2 regions of the Micromonospora inositola genome follow, and region 1 is predicted to be linked to the other one. Evidence: riboswitches for the same ligand, from Rfam matches in the RefSeq annotation. Region 1 holds a riboswitch; the other holds the start of a gene.

What was found. Region 1 has a riboswitch for S-adenosylmethionine ahead of GA0070613_RS11430 (aminotransferase class V-fold PLP-dependent enzyme). Riboswitches for the same ligand answer to the same signal wherever they lie in the genome.
Region 2: it holds a riboswitch for S-adenosylmethionine, as region 1 does, so the genes downstream of both, GA0070613_RS20770 (ABC transporter substrate-binding protein) here and GA0070613_RS11430 (aminotransferase class V-fold PLP-dependent enzyme) in region 1, are expected to answer to the same signal.

Annotation. Positions count from the first base shown of each region.
Region 1 is NZ_LT607754.1:2,387,191-2,394,271, reverse strand. It holds gene GA0070613_RS11445 (AI-2E family transporter) at 1-706, opposite strand, end outside; gene GA0070613_RS11440 (GroES family chaperonin) at 796-1,143, shown strand; gene GA0070613_RS32730 (hypothetical protein) at 1,273-1,440, shown strand; gene GA0070613_RS11435 (PrsW family intramembrane metalloprotease) at 1,448-2,935, opposite strand; SAM riboswitch class IV at 2,959-3,079, shown strand; gene GA0070613_RS11430 (aminotransferase class V-fold PLP-dependent enzyme) at 3,131-4,456, shown strand; gene GA0070613_RS11425 (FUSC family protein) at 4,466-5,674, opposite strand; gene GA0070613_RS11420 (HD domain-containing protein) at 5,793-6,428, shown strand; gene GA0070613_RS11415 (DUF4031 domain-containing protein) at 6,509-6,826, opposite strand; gene GA0070613_RS11410 (FAD-binding oxidoreductase) at 6,893-7,081, shown strand, end outside.
Region 2 is NZ_LT607754.1:4,360,944-4,368,024, reverse strand. It holds gene GA0070613_RS20780 (hypothetical protein) at 1-741, opposite strand, end outside; gene GA0070613_RS20775 (NAD(P)/FAD-dependent oxidoreductase) at 1,022-2,581, shown strand; SAM riboswitch class IV at 2,664-2,775, shown strand; gene GA0070613_RS20770 (ABC transporter substrate-binding protein) at 3,042-3,914, shown strand; gene GA0070613_RS20765 (amino acid ABC transporter permease) at 3,955-4,758, shown strand; gene GA0070613_RS20760 (amino acid ABC transporter ATP-binding protein) at 4,755-5,507, shown strand; gene GA0070613_RS20755 (hypothetical protein) at 5,514-6,188, opposite strand; gene GA0070613_RS20750 (FUSC family protein) at 6,338-7,081, shown strand, end outside.

The sequences.
Region 1 (7,081 bases):
TATTGGTGTTGCCGTTGACCCAGCGCTGCGCCTCGTCGATGTACCTGTTGAGCTGGCTGTCCGACAGGTGCAGCGGCCCGGTCTTCAACCAGTCCTGGATCTGCCGGACGCCCTGGGACGACTTGTCGGTCAGGTCCGGTACGCCCTGGATGAACTCGTTCACCACCAGGGTCAGCGTGCCGATCACCGCGGCCAGGCCGCCGACGAGCACCACCCCGGTCGCCAGCGACCGGGGGAAGCGGGCCCTGAGCAGCCAGCCGACGGCCGGGGCGAGCAGCGCCGAGAGGAGCAGCGCGACCGCCAGCGGGATGATCACGATCCGGATGGTGCCGACGATCCTGAGCAGCCCCCAGGTGACGAGCCCGATCACGATCAGGCGCCACGACCAGGCGGCCGCGATCCGCAGCGCGTGCGGCACGTCGGCGTCGTCCCGGCTGGAGGTGGAGTTGTGCATCGCGGCCGGCGGTTCCGCGCCCACCACCGTCGCCGCGGGCGGCGCTTCCGGACCCGGAGAGGCCGGCGAGGCCACGCCCGGGTCGTCGGGCTCGTCCGCCGGGTCGACACGGCGCACGCGCACCGACTCGCGTCCCGACTCGTACGCGTGACGGAGCCGTCCGCGTACCCGCTCGAAGCGGCTCAAGCGCACCTCCTGCAAAGCTGGTCCGCCCACGACACAGGGGGGGACAGGATACGTCCGTACGCCCACCCTAGGGCGGATCCGCCACACATTGCCCCCGCTCGACTCCGCTCAACCACCGCACGACCGACCCCGGCGCACGCGGTAGCGTCTCTCGCGTGACCGCCGACCAGAACCTCGACTCCGGCCTGCCGATCCGCCTGCTGCACGACCGCGTGCTGGTGCGCATGGAGGGCAGTGAGGGTGAGCGCCGCTCCACCGCGGGCATCGTGATCCCGGCGACCGCGGCGGTGGGCAAGCGCCTGGCCTGGGCCACCGCGGTGGGGGTGGGCCCGCACGTGCGCTCGATCGTCTCCGGCGACCGGGTGCTCTTCGACCCCGACGAGCGGTCCGAGGTCGAGCTGCACGGCCGCGGGTACGTCCTGCTCCGCGAGCGTGACGTGCACGCCGTCGCCGCCGAACGGGTGGAGAAGGAGCCCACCGGCTCGACCGGCCTCTACCTTTGACGTGCTCTCCGCCCTGAAGGGCGGAGCACTGGCCCGTATCCGGGTAGCCGGCCCGCCTCGCCCCGGGGGTGCCGTTTGCGCTGCTTCCCGACGGGAAGCCAGGCACCTCCAGCGCCCTGGGGAGGGACGATGCCGGTATTTCTGAAGAAGCTGCTGCTGTGGGGCTTCGTCGCCTTCCTGATCTACTTCATGGCGTTCCGGCCGGACGGCGCGGCCCAGATGTTCAAGGGGATCGGGGCGGCACTGATGGCGATCGCGCAGGGCCTCGGTGACTTCCTCACCGGCATGATGACCTGACCCAGGGTCAGGCGCCGGGGGGCCAGGGTGCCGCCGGGCGGGGGCCGTACCAGCCGGGCGGGCCGTAGGCAGCGGGATGGGCCGGGGGCGGCGGTGGCGTGAGCACCACCGGGATCGGCACCACCGGCTCGTCCGGCGCCGGCACCGCCCGCTGCGAGCCGTCCGGGAACCGCAGGTGGTAGCGCTGTCCGTCCCAGACCCCGACCGGCGTCTGCGGATCCCGCCCCACGAAGAACGACCGGTACGCCGCGATCGCCTCCAGCAGCTCCCGTTCCTCCCGGGCCGTCCTTTCCCGGTCGGCCTGCTTGCGGTCCAGTCCCCGACGCATCCCGTCCCGCAGCAGCGCCAGCCGGGTCGCCGCGAACTGGTAACCGCGCATCGCCTTCACCCCGCCGTCGCCGGCGATCCGGCGGGCCCAGGTGCGGGCCGCGTGCCGCCGGCCCAGGCTGCCCAGCGCCGCCACCTCGGGCGGGGTGAGCCAGCCGGCCCGCACGTAGTCCGGCAGGGTCCGCTCGGTGAGCCGCCCCTCCCAGGCCCGCAGCCAGATCGCCAGCCCCACCATGCCGAAGAAGATCGGCACCATCACGCCGATGTAGCCGTACAGGGCGATCAGCGGCTGACCGGTGGCCACGGCCAGCGAGGGCAGCAGGTTCCAGGTGCCGTGCAGCATCATCGCCAGCAGCAGGCCGGCGATCGGGGCGAGCACGCGGACCCGCCGGTCGGCCGTCCGCGCGGCGATGCCCAGGCCCACCCCGGTCATCGAGGTGAACAGCGGGTGGGCGAAGCCGAAGATCAGGATCCGGACGATGAAGATGGCGATCACCTGCTGGGCGCCGGTGGCCGGGCCGTACTCCTCGACGCCCACCCGGTAGCCGTAGCCGCCCAGGTAGAGGATGTTCTCCACCATGGCGAAGCCGACCGCGGAGAGGCCGCAGTAGACCAGCGCGTCGGTGACCCCGGAGAACTCCCGCCGGCGGAAAATCAGCAGCAGGATCGGCCCGGCCGCCTTGGTCAGCTCCTCGATGAACGGGGCGACCAGCACCGCGACCAGCGCCGAGGGCAGCCCCCAGCCCTTGAACAGCCACGCGGCGCCCTCGTTGACGTTCAGCGAGATCGCCGTGGAGACGAACGCGCCCCAGGCGAAGCAGAAGATCAGGTACTTGAGCGGCTCCGGTTCGTAGCGGTCCAGCCAGAGGAAGCAGGAGACCAGCACCGGCACCGGCAGGACCGCCGCGATCACGCCGACCAGCAGCGCCTGGGCGCCCAGGCTCTCGCCGAGGGTGAAGACCATGAAGACCGCCCCGGCGGCGATCAGCAGGACGACTCCGGCGAGCACCAGGAACCGCCGCCAGCCGAGCCGGCGCAGCGGCATCCGGGGAGTCACCGACCCCGGCGGCGGGGCGGCGGGCGCGGTCGGCGGCGGCGGGGCTCCGCCGGGCGGGGTATCGGCCATGCGGTCAGCGTAGTCACCCGCGACCCTCTGGTCCGGCCGCATTGCGGCCGCTATGCTGCCGGGCAGGTCACGAGCGCCAGCGTCAAGCCCCGGCTTGCTGGCCGGCAACCCTCGTCGAGTTCGCGGTGGGGTGCCCCGGGTGATGACCGGGCCCAGCCCGAACGGCGTGCTGGGCAAGCGCGGACCCCGTCCCGGTGCCCACACCCCGGGGTCCCCCTGGACCCCGGAGGTTCTGCCATGACCGTCACCCTCGTACCCTCGCTGCCCGCACTGCCCGCGCTGCCGGGCCGGCGGGCGGACGCCGACCCGCTCGGCGTGCTCGGCGTACCGGGGCAGATCAACCTCGACCACGCGGCCAGCGCGCCGTGCGCGCGAGCCGCGGCCGACGCGGTGGCCGAGCTGCTTCCCTGGTACGCGAGCGTGCACCGCGGCGCCGGCGCGCTGTCGCGACGATGCACGCTGGCCTACGAGCGGGCGCGGCAGACCGTCGGCGACTTCCTCGGCGCCCGCGCCGACGACCACGTGATCTTCACCCGGAACACCACCGACGCGGTCAACCTGCTGGCCCGGGCGTTGCCCCCCGGCACCACCGTGGTCACCTTCGCCGGGGAGCACCACGCCAACCTGCTGCCGTGGCCGCGCGGCTCGGTCCGGCTGCCGGTGCCGGAGAGCCCCGCCGGGGCGGTCCGGGCGCTGGACGCCGCCCTCGGCGAGCTGCGCCGGGTGAGCGCGGGGAACGGGCCGACCCCGCGGCCCGGAGCGCCGGCGGCCGCCGGGGCCCGGTCCGGCCCGCCGGTGCTGGTCGCGGTGACCGGGGCGAGCAACGTGACGGGTGAGCGCTGGCCGGTGGCCGAGCTGGCCCGGGTCGCCCACCGGCACTCCGCCCGGATCCTGGTGGACGCGGCTCAGCTCGCCCCGCACGCGCCGGTCGACCTGGCCGCGCTGGACGTGGACTACCTGGCGCTCTCCGGCCACAAGCTGTACGCGCCGTTCGGCGCCGGGGTGCTCGTCGGGCGGTCGGACTGGCTGGACGCCGCCCCGCCGTACCTGGCCGGGGGCGGCGCCACCGGTCACGTCGGCGCGGCCACCCACGACATACGGTGGGCCACCGGCCCGGCCCGGCACGAGGCGGGCACCCCCAACCTGCTCGGCGCGGTCGCCCTCGCCGCGGTCTGCGCCGCGCTCGCCGGTGCCGACCGGGACGCGCTGCACGCCCGGGAGCAGCGGCTGCTGGCCCGGCTGCGGGCCGGGCTCGCCGCCCTGCCGCACGTCGTGGAGCTGCGCACCTTCGCGCCCGAGGCGCCCCGGGTGGGCATCGTCTCCTTCGTGGTGGCCGGGCGGGACTCCGCCGAGGTCGCCGCCCACCTGGCCACCGCGCACCAGATCGGGGTCCGGGACGGGCTCTTCTGCGCCCACCCGCTGGCCCGGCGGCTGCTCACCGAGGCGGCGGCGCGCAGCGGCCGGCGCGACCTGCCGCCCACCGCGCTGCGGGCCAGCATCGGCCTTGGCAGCACCGACGCGGAGGTGGACCGGCTGGTCGCCGCCCTGGCCGCGCTGCGCTGACCGGGCCGGTCACCCGAGCGGAGGTGCCGTCGGCGGTTTCGGCGCGGTGTCCTCCTCGGGCTGGACGCCCGGCGGCTGTTCCTTCTCGCCGCCGAACGCCTCCCGGACGAGCCGGTTCGCCTCGTCCTGCTCGATGCCGGAGGCGACCATCAGGTCGCTGGCGGTGGTACGTACCTGGGCGATCACCACGCTGCCGGAGAAGCCCACCCCCTGCGCGTACGCCCGGCCGGCCTCGCTCACCGCGCGCAGCGAGCACTCGCGGGCCTTCTGCGGCTCCTCGCCGACGGCGAACTCGTGCTTGAGCATGCGGACCGACTCGGCCAGGTGGGCGACCGCGTCCGGCATCGGCTCCGGGATCGGCTCCTCGTCCTCGATCATGGTGACCGAGCGGCGGATCAGGGTGCCGCTGTTGCGCATCGCCCGGTCGATCGGGTCCGCCGCCTCGGCGTAGTGGGTCAGCTCGTCGCGGCGGTGCCAGCGGACCGGGGAGAGCGTGGCGGTCTCCTTGGCCCCCTCGATCGCCTCGGTGAACGTCGCCAGCTCGTCCTTGTTCTCCCGGAGCCGTTCCAGGGCGCGCTGGACGCTCTGCCGATCCCGGTTGCGCAACGCCTCGGCGGTGACGTCCAGCTGCCCGGAGAACAGGTCCAGCGCCGGCCGGGCGGCCCGGTTGATCACCCGGAGCGGGTTGAGCGGCAGCAGGATCGCGGTCACCAGCAACGCGATGCCACCGCCGATGAACGCGTCGACGAAGCGCGGTATCTCCAGGTTCTGGGTGGACGGGCTGAGCGTCACGATCAGCACCGCGGTGGCGGCGGCCTGGATCACGACGGCCACGCTCGCGCCGAAGAAGATGGTCAGCAGGATCGCGGCGGTCACCACCAGCCCCAACTGCCAACCACCGGCGCCGAGCAGATAGACCAGGAAGTCGCCGAGGGCCACCCCGACCACCACCCCGATGATCAGCTCGACGGTCCGGCGCAGCCGCTGGCCGACCGACGCGGCCAGCGTGCCGACCGCCGAGATCGGCGCGAAGACCGGCTGCGGGTTGCCGAGGACCTGGTGGGAGATGATCCAGGCCAGCGCGGCGGCCAGCCCGGCCTGGACGGCCAGGCCCATCGCCATCCGGACCCGGTGCAGCCGGTCGTGCAGGGTGGCCTTGCTCCGGTTCCTGAGTTGCTCCGTCGCCTCGGCGATCCGCGCCGCGTCGACGTCGACCATCCCTTCCTTCAATGCGGCACGACGCAGGAACGGAGGTCGTCGATCCCGGGCCACGGCCATGGCGGGGACTACCCGCGTCACACCCGGTGAATCCTCGCCGTGCGGCAGACTGCACCGGGTGGGAGAGCTGATCGAGCGGTGGCGCGCCGCCGTCCGGGGCGCCGGGGCGACCGACCCGGCCGGGGTGGACCGGGCCGGGGAGCGGCTGCTGGCCGGCTGGCGGGAGCCGCACCGGCACTACCACACCGCCGACCACCTGACCGCCGTGCTCGACGTGGTCGACGGCCACGCGGCGCTCACCGGCCGTCCCGACCTGGTCCGGCTGGCCGCCTGGTGCCACGACGCGGTCTACGACCCGCGAGCCGGCGGCGACGCCAACGAACGGGCCAGCGCGGCCCTCGCGGGAGAACTCCTCGCCGAAGCCGGGCTGCCGGCCGACGCGGTGGCCGAGGTCCGCCGGCTGGTGCTGCTCACCGCCGGGCACGCGGTGGCCGCCGACGACCCCGACGGCGCCCTGCTCTGCGACGCCGACCTGGCGGTGCTGGCCAGCCCACCACCGGTGTACGACCGCTACGCCGCCGCCGTCCGCCGCGAGTACGCCCACGTCCCCGACCCCGACTTCCGCGCCGGCCGGACGAGGGTCCTGGAAGCCCTCCTCGCCCTCCCCGCCCTCTACCGCCTCCCCGCCCTGCACGCCCGCTGGGAACCCCCCGCCCGCGCCAACCTCACCCGCGAACTCAAAACCCTCCGTTGACCCTCCCCCGTCCCCTCCCCGCCCCCGTCCCCTCCCCGTCTCGGCGATCCTGCAGTTGAGGTTCGGGCGAAACGGGCGGATCAGCCCAGATCCGGGGCCGGAAGTGCGAGATCGCGGGAGTGGCGGGGCGGACGCGGGCGGGTGAGGTGCTTGGGGCGGCGGAGGCCGGCGTCGCGGAGGAGGCGGACCAGGTCGCGGCTGGGCACGACCTGGGCGCCGAGCCAGACGGCCATCGGGAAGCGCTCGGCGGGGATGTCGTAGTGGTCCCGGTCGAAGCCGCGGCGGGGCGCGCCGAGCGCCTCGGCGAAGGCGTGCAGCTCGGCGTAGGAGACGTCGCTGATCAGGTGCGACCAGAGCCGGCCCCGCCAGGGCACGGTCGGCCGGTCCAGATACAGCATGGCGGCCAATGTAGCGCGCCGGACGCCCGGTTGATGATCACCTGGCGACGGCCTAGCCTTCGCCGCATGGCCGGTTCCCCCCTCCTCGACGACCTGCGGGCCGCGCTCGGCGACGCCGCCGTCCTGACCGACCCGGACCTGCTCCGGATGCACGAGCGGGACGAGGCCGACCTCTGCGCCGCCGGCACGCCGCTCGTGGTCACCCGGCCGCGCAGCACCGAGGAGGTCGTCGCGGTGGTCCGGGCGGCCGCCCGG
Region 2 (7,081 bases), 2.0 Mb from region 1:
GTACCGCCCGAGCGTGCGGGGGTCGAGCCGGTACCCGTGCTGGCGCAGCAGGACCAGGGCGAGCGGTACGACCAGCAGGAAGCCGACCGAGCGGCTCAGCGCCAGGAAGTAGCCGACGATCCCCACCAGCAGCCAGCGACGCCGCTCGGCGTACCAGAAGGCGGCCAGCGCCAGGCAGAGGAAGAGCGACTCGGTCAGCGCCGCCTGGAACAGGAAGGCGGTCGGCAGGAGCAGCAGGTAGCGCACGAACCGTCGACCCGCCGCCGGGTCGGCGCCGCCCGCCGCGCCGCCCGTGCCGATCAGGCGGGCGCCGAGCTGGTGGGCGTAGTAGAGCTGGAACACCAGGGCGAGGTTGCTGACCAGCAGCAGGGCCCACGCGGTGTGCCCACCGAGCAGCGGCGCGACCGGCCGGGCCAGGAACGGATAGAGCAGCGGGAAGCCGAAGTCCCGCCAGGGCCGGTCCAGCGGGAGCTGGGCCAGGTGGTCGTAGAGGAACGAGTCCCAGGCGAACCAGAGCGAGATCCACCGGTGCGGCGAGATGGCGTGCTGCTGGGCCCGCATCATCGCCTCGTCGGCGGGCGGCGCGCCGGGCACCCCGTCCCACGCGCTCAGCGCGATCACGCCGACCAGGCTGAGCACGACCTTCGAGCCGACGAAGACCGCCAGCACGAACCCCCACGGGGCGGGCACCCGGGCGGCGAGCCGGGACAGCGGCCGGCCGGCGCGTCGGAGCCGGACCACGGGCCCCGGACGGTCCGTGGCGGGACCGAGGGCCACACCGGCCGTCCGCCCGTTCACCATCCGTCCCCCACGCGTCGCCCCGCCCGCGACCACCCCGGACCGCGAACCGTCGCCCGGCATCCCCGTTCCGCGGCCGTTGACACCTGTTGTCGGTGGACGCGGGACGGCGGGCGGACCGGGGGCCGGCGACATCGCGCGGCACGGAGAGGTGAGTTCGGGGGCGGGCCGGGTAACCGCGCTGCCGCAACTGTCAGGCGGACGGGCGGAGGGCTCGGGCAGCATGGGCGAGAACAACGGCACCGTGGTCATCGGGGCGGGACCGGCGGGACTGACCGCGGCGTACGAGCTGCTCCGGCACGGCGAGCCGGTCCGGGTCTTCGAGGCCGACGACGTGGTCGGCGGGATCAGCCGCACCGTGGAGCGGGACGGCTGGCGCTTCGACATCGGCGGGCACCGGTTCTTCACCAAGGTCTCCCGGGTGGAGGCGTTCTGGCACGAGATCCTGCCCGACGAGGACTTCCTGCTCCGGCCGAGGATGAGCCGGATCTACTACCGGGGCGCGCTCTACGACTACCCGCTCAGCGCCGGCAACGCGCTGCGCAACCTGGGCGTCGTCGAGGCGTTGCGCTGCGTCGGCTCGTACGGGCGGGCGCGGCTGCGGCCGCCGAAGGACCAGTCGCACTTCGAGGGCTGGGTGTCGGCCCGGTTCGGCTGGCGGCTCTACTCGATCTTCTTCAAGACGTACACGGAGAAGGTCTGGGGGATGCCGGCCGACCGGTTGCAGGCCGACTGGGCCGCGCAGCGGATCAAGAATCTGTCGCTGTCCAAGGCGATGGTCAACGCCCTCCTGCCGCGCCGCAACCGCAAGGACGTGGCGAGCCTGATCGAGGAGTTCCAGTACCCCAAGCACGGCCCCGGGATGATGTGGGAGCGCTGCACCGAGCAGGTGGAGAAGAGGGGCGGCTCGGTGCGTACCGGCAGTTGGGTGACGGCCGTGCACCGCGACCCGGCGGCCCGCCGGGCCACCGGCGTGACCGTGGCCGACGCGGACGGGGAACGGACCGAGCCGGCCGACCACGTGATCTCGTCCATGCCGATCTCCGCGCTGGTCCACGCGCTGCGGCCGGCCGCCCCGCCCGAGGTGCGCGCCGCCGCCGACGACCTGCGCTACCGGGACTTTCTGACCGTCGCGCTGGTCGTGCCCGAGGAGTTCTCGTTCCCGGACAACTGGATCTACGTGCACGACCCGGCGGCGAAGGTGGGGCGGATCCAGAACTTCGGCTCCTGGTCGCCGTACCTGGTGAAGGACGGACGCACCTGCCTCGGGCTGGAGTACTTCGTGTTCGAGGACGACGAGATGTGGCGTACGCCGGACGCGGACCTGGTCGCGCTCGCCACCGGGGAACTGGAGCGGCTCGGCCTGGTCCGGCCGGGTTGTGTGGAGGCCGGTCACGTCGTGCGGATGCCGAAGGCGTACCCGGTGTACGACGAGCGGTACCAGCGCAATGTGGACGTGATCCGGGACTGGCTGGCCCGCGAGGTGCCGAACGTGCACCCGGTCGGGCGCAACGGCATGCACCGGTACAACAACCAGGACCACTCGATGCTGACGGCGATGCTGACCGCCGAGAACATCGCCCACGACGCCGGTCACGACGTCTGGACCGTCAACGTGGAGCAGGACTATCACGAGGAGAAAGCCTCCTCCGCCGACCGCCGGCGCGGTGACGGCCGGCACGGCACCGGCCGCGACGCGCCGATCGTGCCCGCCCGGCCCGCGCTGCGTCGCCGCGTGACCGAGGTCCACGAGGCCGCCTCGGCCCCGGTACGCCGGCCCTGATCCCGGGCGGTAACGCACGGGACGTGAGGGTGGTCATAACGGCTGGACGAGCCGGGCGGCGCTGCTGCTAGCCTTCTCGGCAGGTCATGAGCGCCAGCGTCAAGCCCCGGCTCGCTGGCCGGCAACCCTCCTCCGCGGTGGGGTGCCCCGGGTGAAGACCAGGCACCGGCAGCACGCCGGTGCAAGCGTGGCCTGGTACCCAGGTCATTACCGACCCGAGGGAACCATGTCTGCTCACTTTCGCGCCCCGCTCGCCGACGACGTCGCGTACCCGGCCGGCTTCGCGCTGGTCAAGCGGCGGCACGTCGACCTGATGCGGGTGTGTAGCGACGGCTGTCGTCGCCCAGACGCGCGCTGAGCGCCACACCCCCTTTTCTCGAACCACCCACTCCGGCTCGCCCGCCCCGGGCGTGCCGTCGGCGGCGTGCGCCCACGTCGCCATCCGACCCGGGAGACACCTGTGCGATTCCTTCCTGCCCTGACCCGCGTCGCCGCGCTCGGCGCCGCCGCCGTCCTCGCCGCGACCGCGCTCACCGCCTGCGGCGACGACGCCTCCACCAGCGAGGCCGCCAACCCGTACGGCCTGCTCCAGCCCGGGGTGCTGCGGGCCGGCACGCTCACCGACGCCCCGCCGAACGTCTACCTGAAGGACGGTAAGTTCACCGGCTTCGACAACGACCTGCTGACCGCGGTGGCCGCCAAGGCGGGCCTGAAGGTGGAGTTCGTCGGCACCGACTTCTCGGCGCTGCTGTCGCAGGTCAACAACCGCAAGTTCGACGTGGGCAGTTCGTCCATCACGATCACCGAGGCGCGGAAGAAGACCGTCGACTTCGGCAACGGCTACGACTTCGGCTACTTCGGACTGGACGTGCCGACCGGCTCGCCGATCACCAGCTTCGACCAGCTCGCCGGCAAGCGGGTGGTGGTCGTGCAGGGCACCGTGCAGGACGACTACGCCACCGGCAAGAACCTCAACCCGGTGCGGGTGCCCGACTACAACGGCGCGATCAACCAGCTCAAGGCGGGCACCGCCGACGCCTGGATCGCCCCCGCCGAGATCGGCGAGAAGTCGGCCGCGGACAGCAACGGCAAGATCAAGGTGGCGGCCAAGCAGCTCAGCCCGGCCCCGACCGCGTACGCGGTGGCGAAGGCGAACGACAAGCTGCGCGAGGCGCTGAACAACGGCTTGGACGAGGTCATCGCCGACGGCACCTGGACGAAGCTGCAGGCCCAGTACTACCCGGGCCGGCCGATCCCGGCCGACTTCAAGCCGGGCAGCGGCACCGTCGCCGTCCCGGGCGCGGCGGCGCCGTCGGCGTCGACGGCTTCCTGACGTACGCGAACACGACCGAGCGGGGCGGTAGGAGATTCCGATGGATCCGTTGAGCACCCTGTGGGAGACCTTCTTCGACTGGGACTCCATGCGCCAGGCGCTACCCGACATGCTCACCGTCGGGTTGCCCAACACGCTGATCCTTGCGGTCTCCGCCGCCCTGCTCGGCTCGGTGCTGGGCATCCTGCTGGCGATCGCCGGCATCTCCCGTACCCGCTGGCTGCGCTGGCCGGCCCGGGTCTACACGGACATCTTCCGCGGCCTGCCCGCCGCCGCGACCATCCTGCTCATCGGCGTCGGCCTGGCGCCGCTGGGCATGGAGGTCTGGGGGCCGAACCCGTACCCGCTGGGGATCCTGGCGCTGTCGCTGATCGCCGCCGCGTACATCGGTGAGATCTTCCGGGCCGGCATCCAGAGCGTCGAGGCGGCGCAGCTGGAGGGGGCCCGCGCGCTCGGCTTCTCCTGGGGCGAGGCGATGCGGCTGGTGATCGTCCCGCAGGGCATCCGGCGGGTGCTGCCGGCCTGGGTGAACCAGCTGATCGCCCTGATCAAGGACTCCAGCCTGGTCTACTTCCTCGGCCTGCTGGCCAGCCAGCGGGAACTGTTCCGGATCGGGCAGGACTACGCGGCGAACACCGGCAACCAGTCCGCCCTGCTGCTGGCCGGCCTGTTCTACCTGGCGTTGACCGTGCCGCTGACCCACGCGGTCAACTGGATCGACCGGCGGCTGCGCCAGGGCCGGGCGGTCACCGTCGACCCCGACAACGACGGCGGGCTGGCCGTGGCTGGCCAGGTCGCCCTGCCCCCGCAGACCGCCGCGCCGAAGCGTGAGGACCAGCGATGACCGCCACCAGCACCGTCACCACCACCTCGGTCAGCCTCGCCGTCCGCGACGTGCACCTCGCCTTCGGCGCGAACAAGGTGCTGCGCGGCGCGCACCTGGACGTGGCCCGGGGCGGCACGGCCTGCGTGATCGGCCCGTCCGGCTCCGGCAAGTCCACCCTGCTGCGCACCATCAACCGGCTCATCGAGCCGGACTCGGGCGACGTGCTGCTGGACGGCCGCAGCGTGCTGCGCCACGACCCGGACGCGCTGCGGCAGCGGGTCGGCATGGTGTTCCAGCAGTTCAACCTCTTCCCGCACATGACGGTGCTGCGCAACATCACCCTCGCCCTGCGGAAGATCAAGAAGCTCTCCGAGGACGAGGCCGCGCAGGTGGCCCGGGCCCAGCTCGACCTGGTCGGGCTGGCCGCCAAGGCCGACTCCCGGCCGGCGCACCTCTCCGGCGGTCAGCAGCAGCGGGTGGCGATCGCCCGCGCCCTGGCCCTGCAACCGCAGGTGATGCTCTTCGACGAGGCGACCTCGGCGCTGGACCCGGAGCTGGTCAAGGGCGTGCTCGGGGTGATGGCGGACCTCTCCGCCGGCGGCATGACGATGGTGGTGGTGACCCACGAGATGGGCTTCGCCCGCGAGGTCGCCGACACGGTGGCCTTCATGGACCGTGGCGTGGTCCTCGAGGCCGGCGAGCCGGCCGCCATCTTCGAGTCGCCCGAGCACCCCCGGCTGCGCCAGTTCCTCTCCCAGGTGCTCTGACCCAGCTCAGCCGGCGCCGACCAGGGCACGCAACTCGTCACGGAGCGCGCGGTCGTCGGACGCGACCGCGCTCCACAGCACCACGTCGCCCGCGACGGCGAGCCCGACCATGGCCGGCCCGTCGAACCGGTACAGCGCGTCGCAGCCCTGGTTGCCCGCCCAGCCGTGCGTGACGGGCAGCGCGGTCAGTCGCCCGGCCAGCCGGTCCAGCGCCCCGGACGGCAGCGGGTGGTCGAGGTCGAAGCCGTCGCCGGAGCGGTCCAGCGCCTCGAACAGCCGCGTCTCCCAGGCCCGCGCCAGGGTGTACACGGTGAACCGCTCGGCGTACACCCGGCCGGACTCCCCGGTGGCGTCGTCGGGGGCGAGCAGCAGCACCGGCGGGTCGTCACCGGCGTCCAGCGGCACCACCCAGGTGCAGCAGCCCTGACTGTCGTCCTCCAGGTGGAGCAGCCGCGCGCCGGGGCCGGTGTCGTCCAGGAGCGCGAGCCAGTCGACTCCGGCGAGGTCGTTGTCCTGCATGATCCGTCCCGGACCGCCCACCGCGAACCACTCGCGTACCGCGGCCGGCAGCGTGACGTCCCACCTCCGCTGCCACGCGTCGAGCCGCGCCGCGGCCGAAGGGTCGACGGTCACCTCTCCGTCGAGCAGGGCGTACGCCTCGGCGTTCCACATGCGAACCATCTCGTCATCCTGCCGTGCGCCTCCGACATCCCCGCTCGCCAGCATGCGAGGAACGGTCCTGTTACGACGATCAACTTCACGGGTACAAGCTGATCCGGCCGGGAGCGACGGTCCGGCCGGGCCGGTCCGCCAAGGGGAGGGTGCGGACAGTGCGAGGTTGGTGGAAGGCCGCCGTCGGGCGGCTGCGGGACGCCTGGATCCCGGTCGTCGAGGCCGCGCTCGCCGCGACCGTCGCGTGGCTGATCGCGGCGCGGCTCATCGGCCACCCCGACCCGTTCTTCGCGCCCAGCGCCGCGCTGATGGTCCTCGGCGAGTCCCGGGGACGGCGGGTCCGGCAGACCATCGAGCTGGTCCTCGGCGTGGCGGCCGGCGTGCTCATCGCCGACCTGGTGGTCCACGCGCTCGGCCCGGGCACCGGGACCATGCTGGTCGTGCTGCTGCTGACCCTCGGCCTCACGGTGGCGGCCGGGGCGAGCAGCACGCTGATCATCCAGACCGCGGTCTCCGCGCTCTACCTGGTCGTGGTGGCCGCGCCGAAGGGCGACTTCGTGCCGTTCCGCTTCGTCGACGCGCTGATCGGCGGGGCGATCGCACTCGCCGCGAGCCAGCTCGTGGTCGCCCGCGACCCGCTCGCTCCGCTCGTCGCCGAGGCCCGGCAGACCTTCGCCGACCTCGCCGAGCTGCTCGACCGGATCGACGAGGCGCTCGACCGGTGCGACGAGACGGCCGCCCAGGCGGCGCTGGAGCGCGCCCGCCAGGTGGACGGCTGCGTGGAACGGTTGCAGAAGGCCGTCCAGGCCTGCGGCGAGACGCTGCGGCTGCGGGTCCGTCGCCGCCGGCACCTGGGCCAGGTCGAGGAGGTCGAGGCCACCGCCCGGCAGCTCGACTACGCG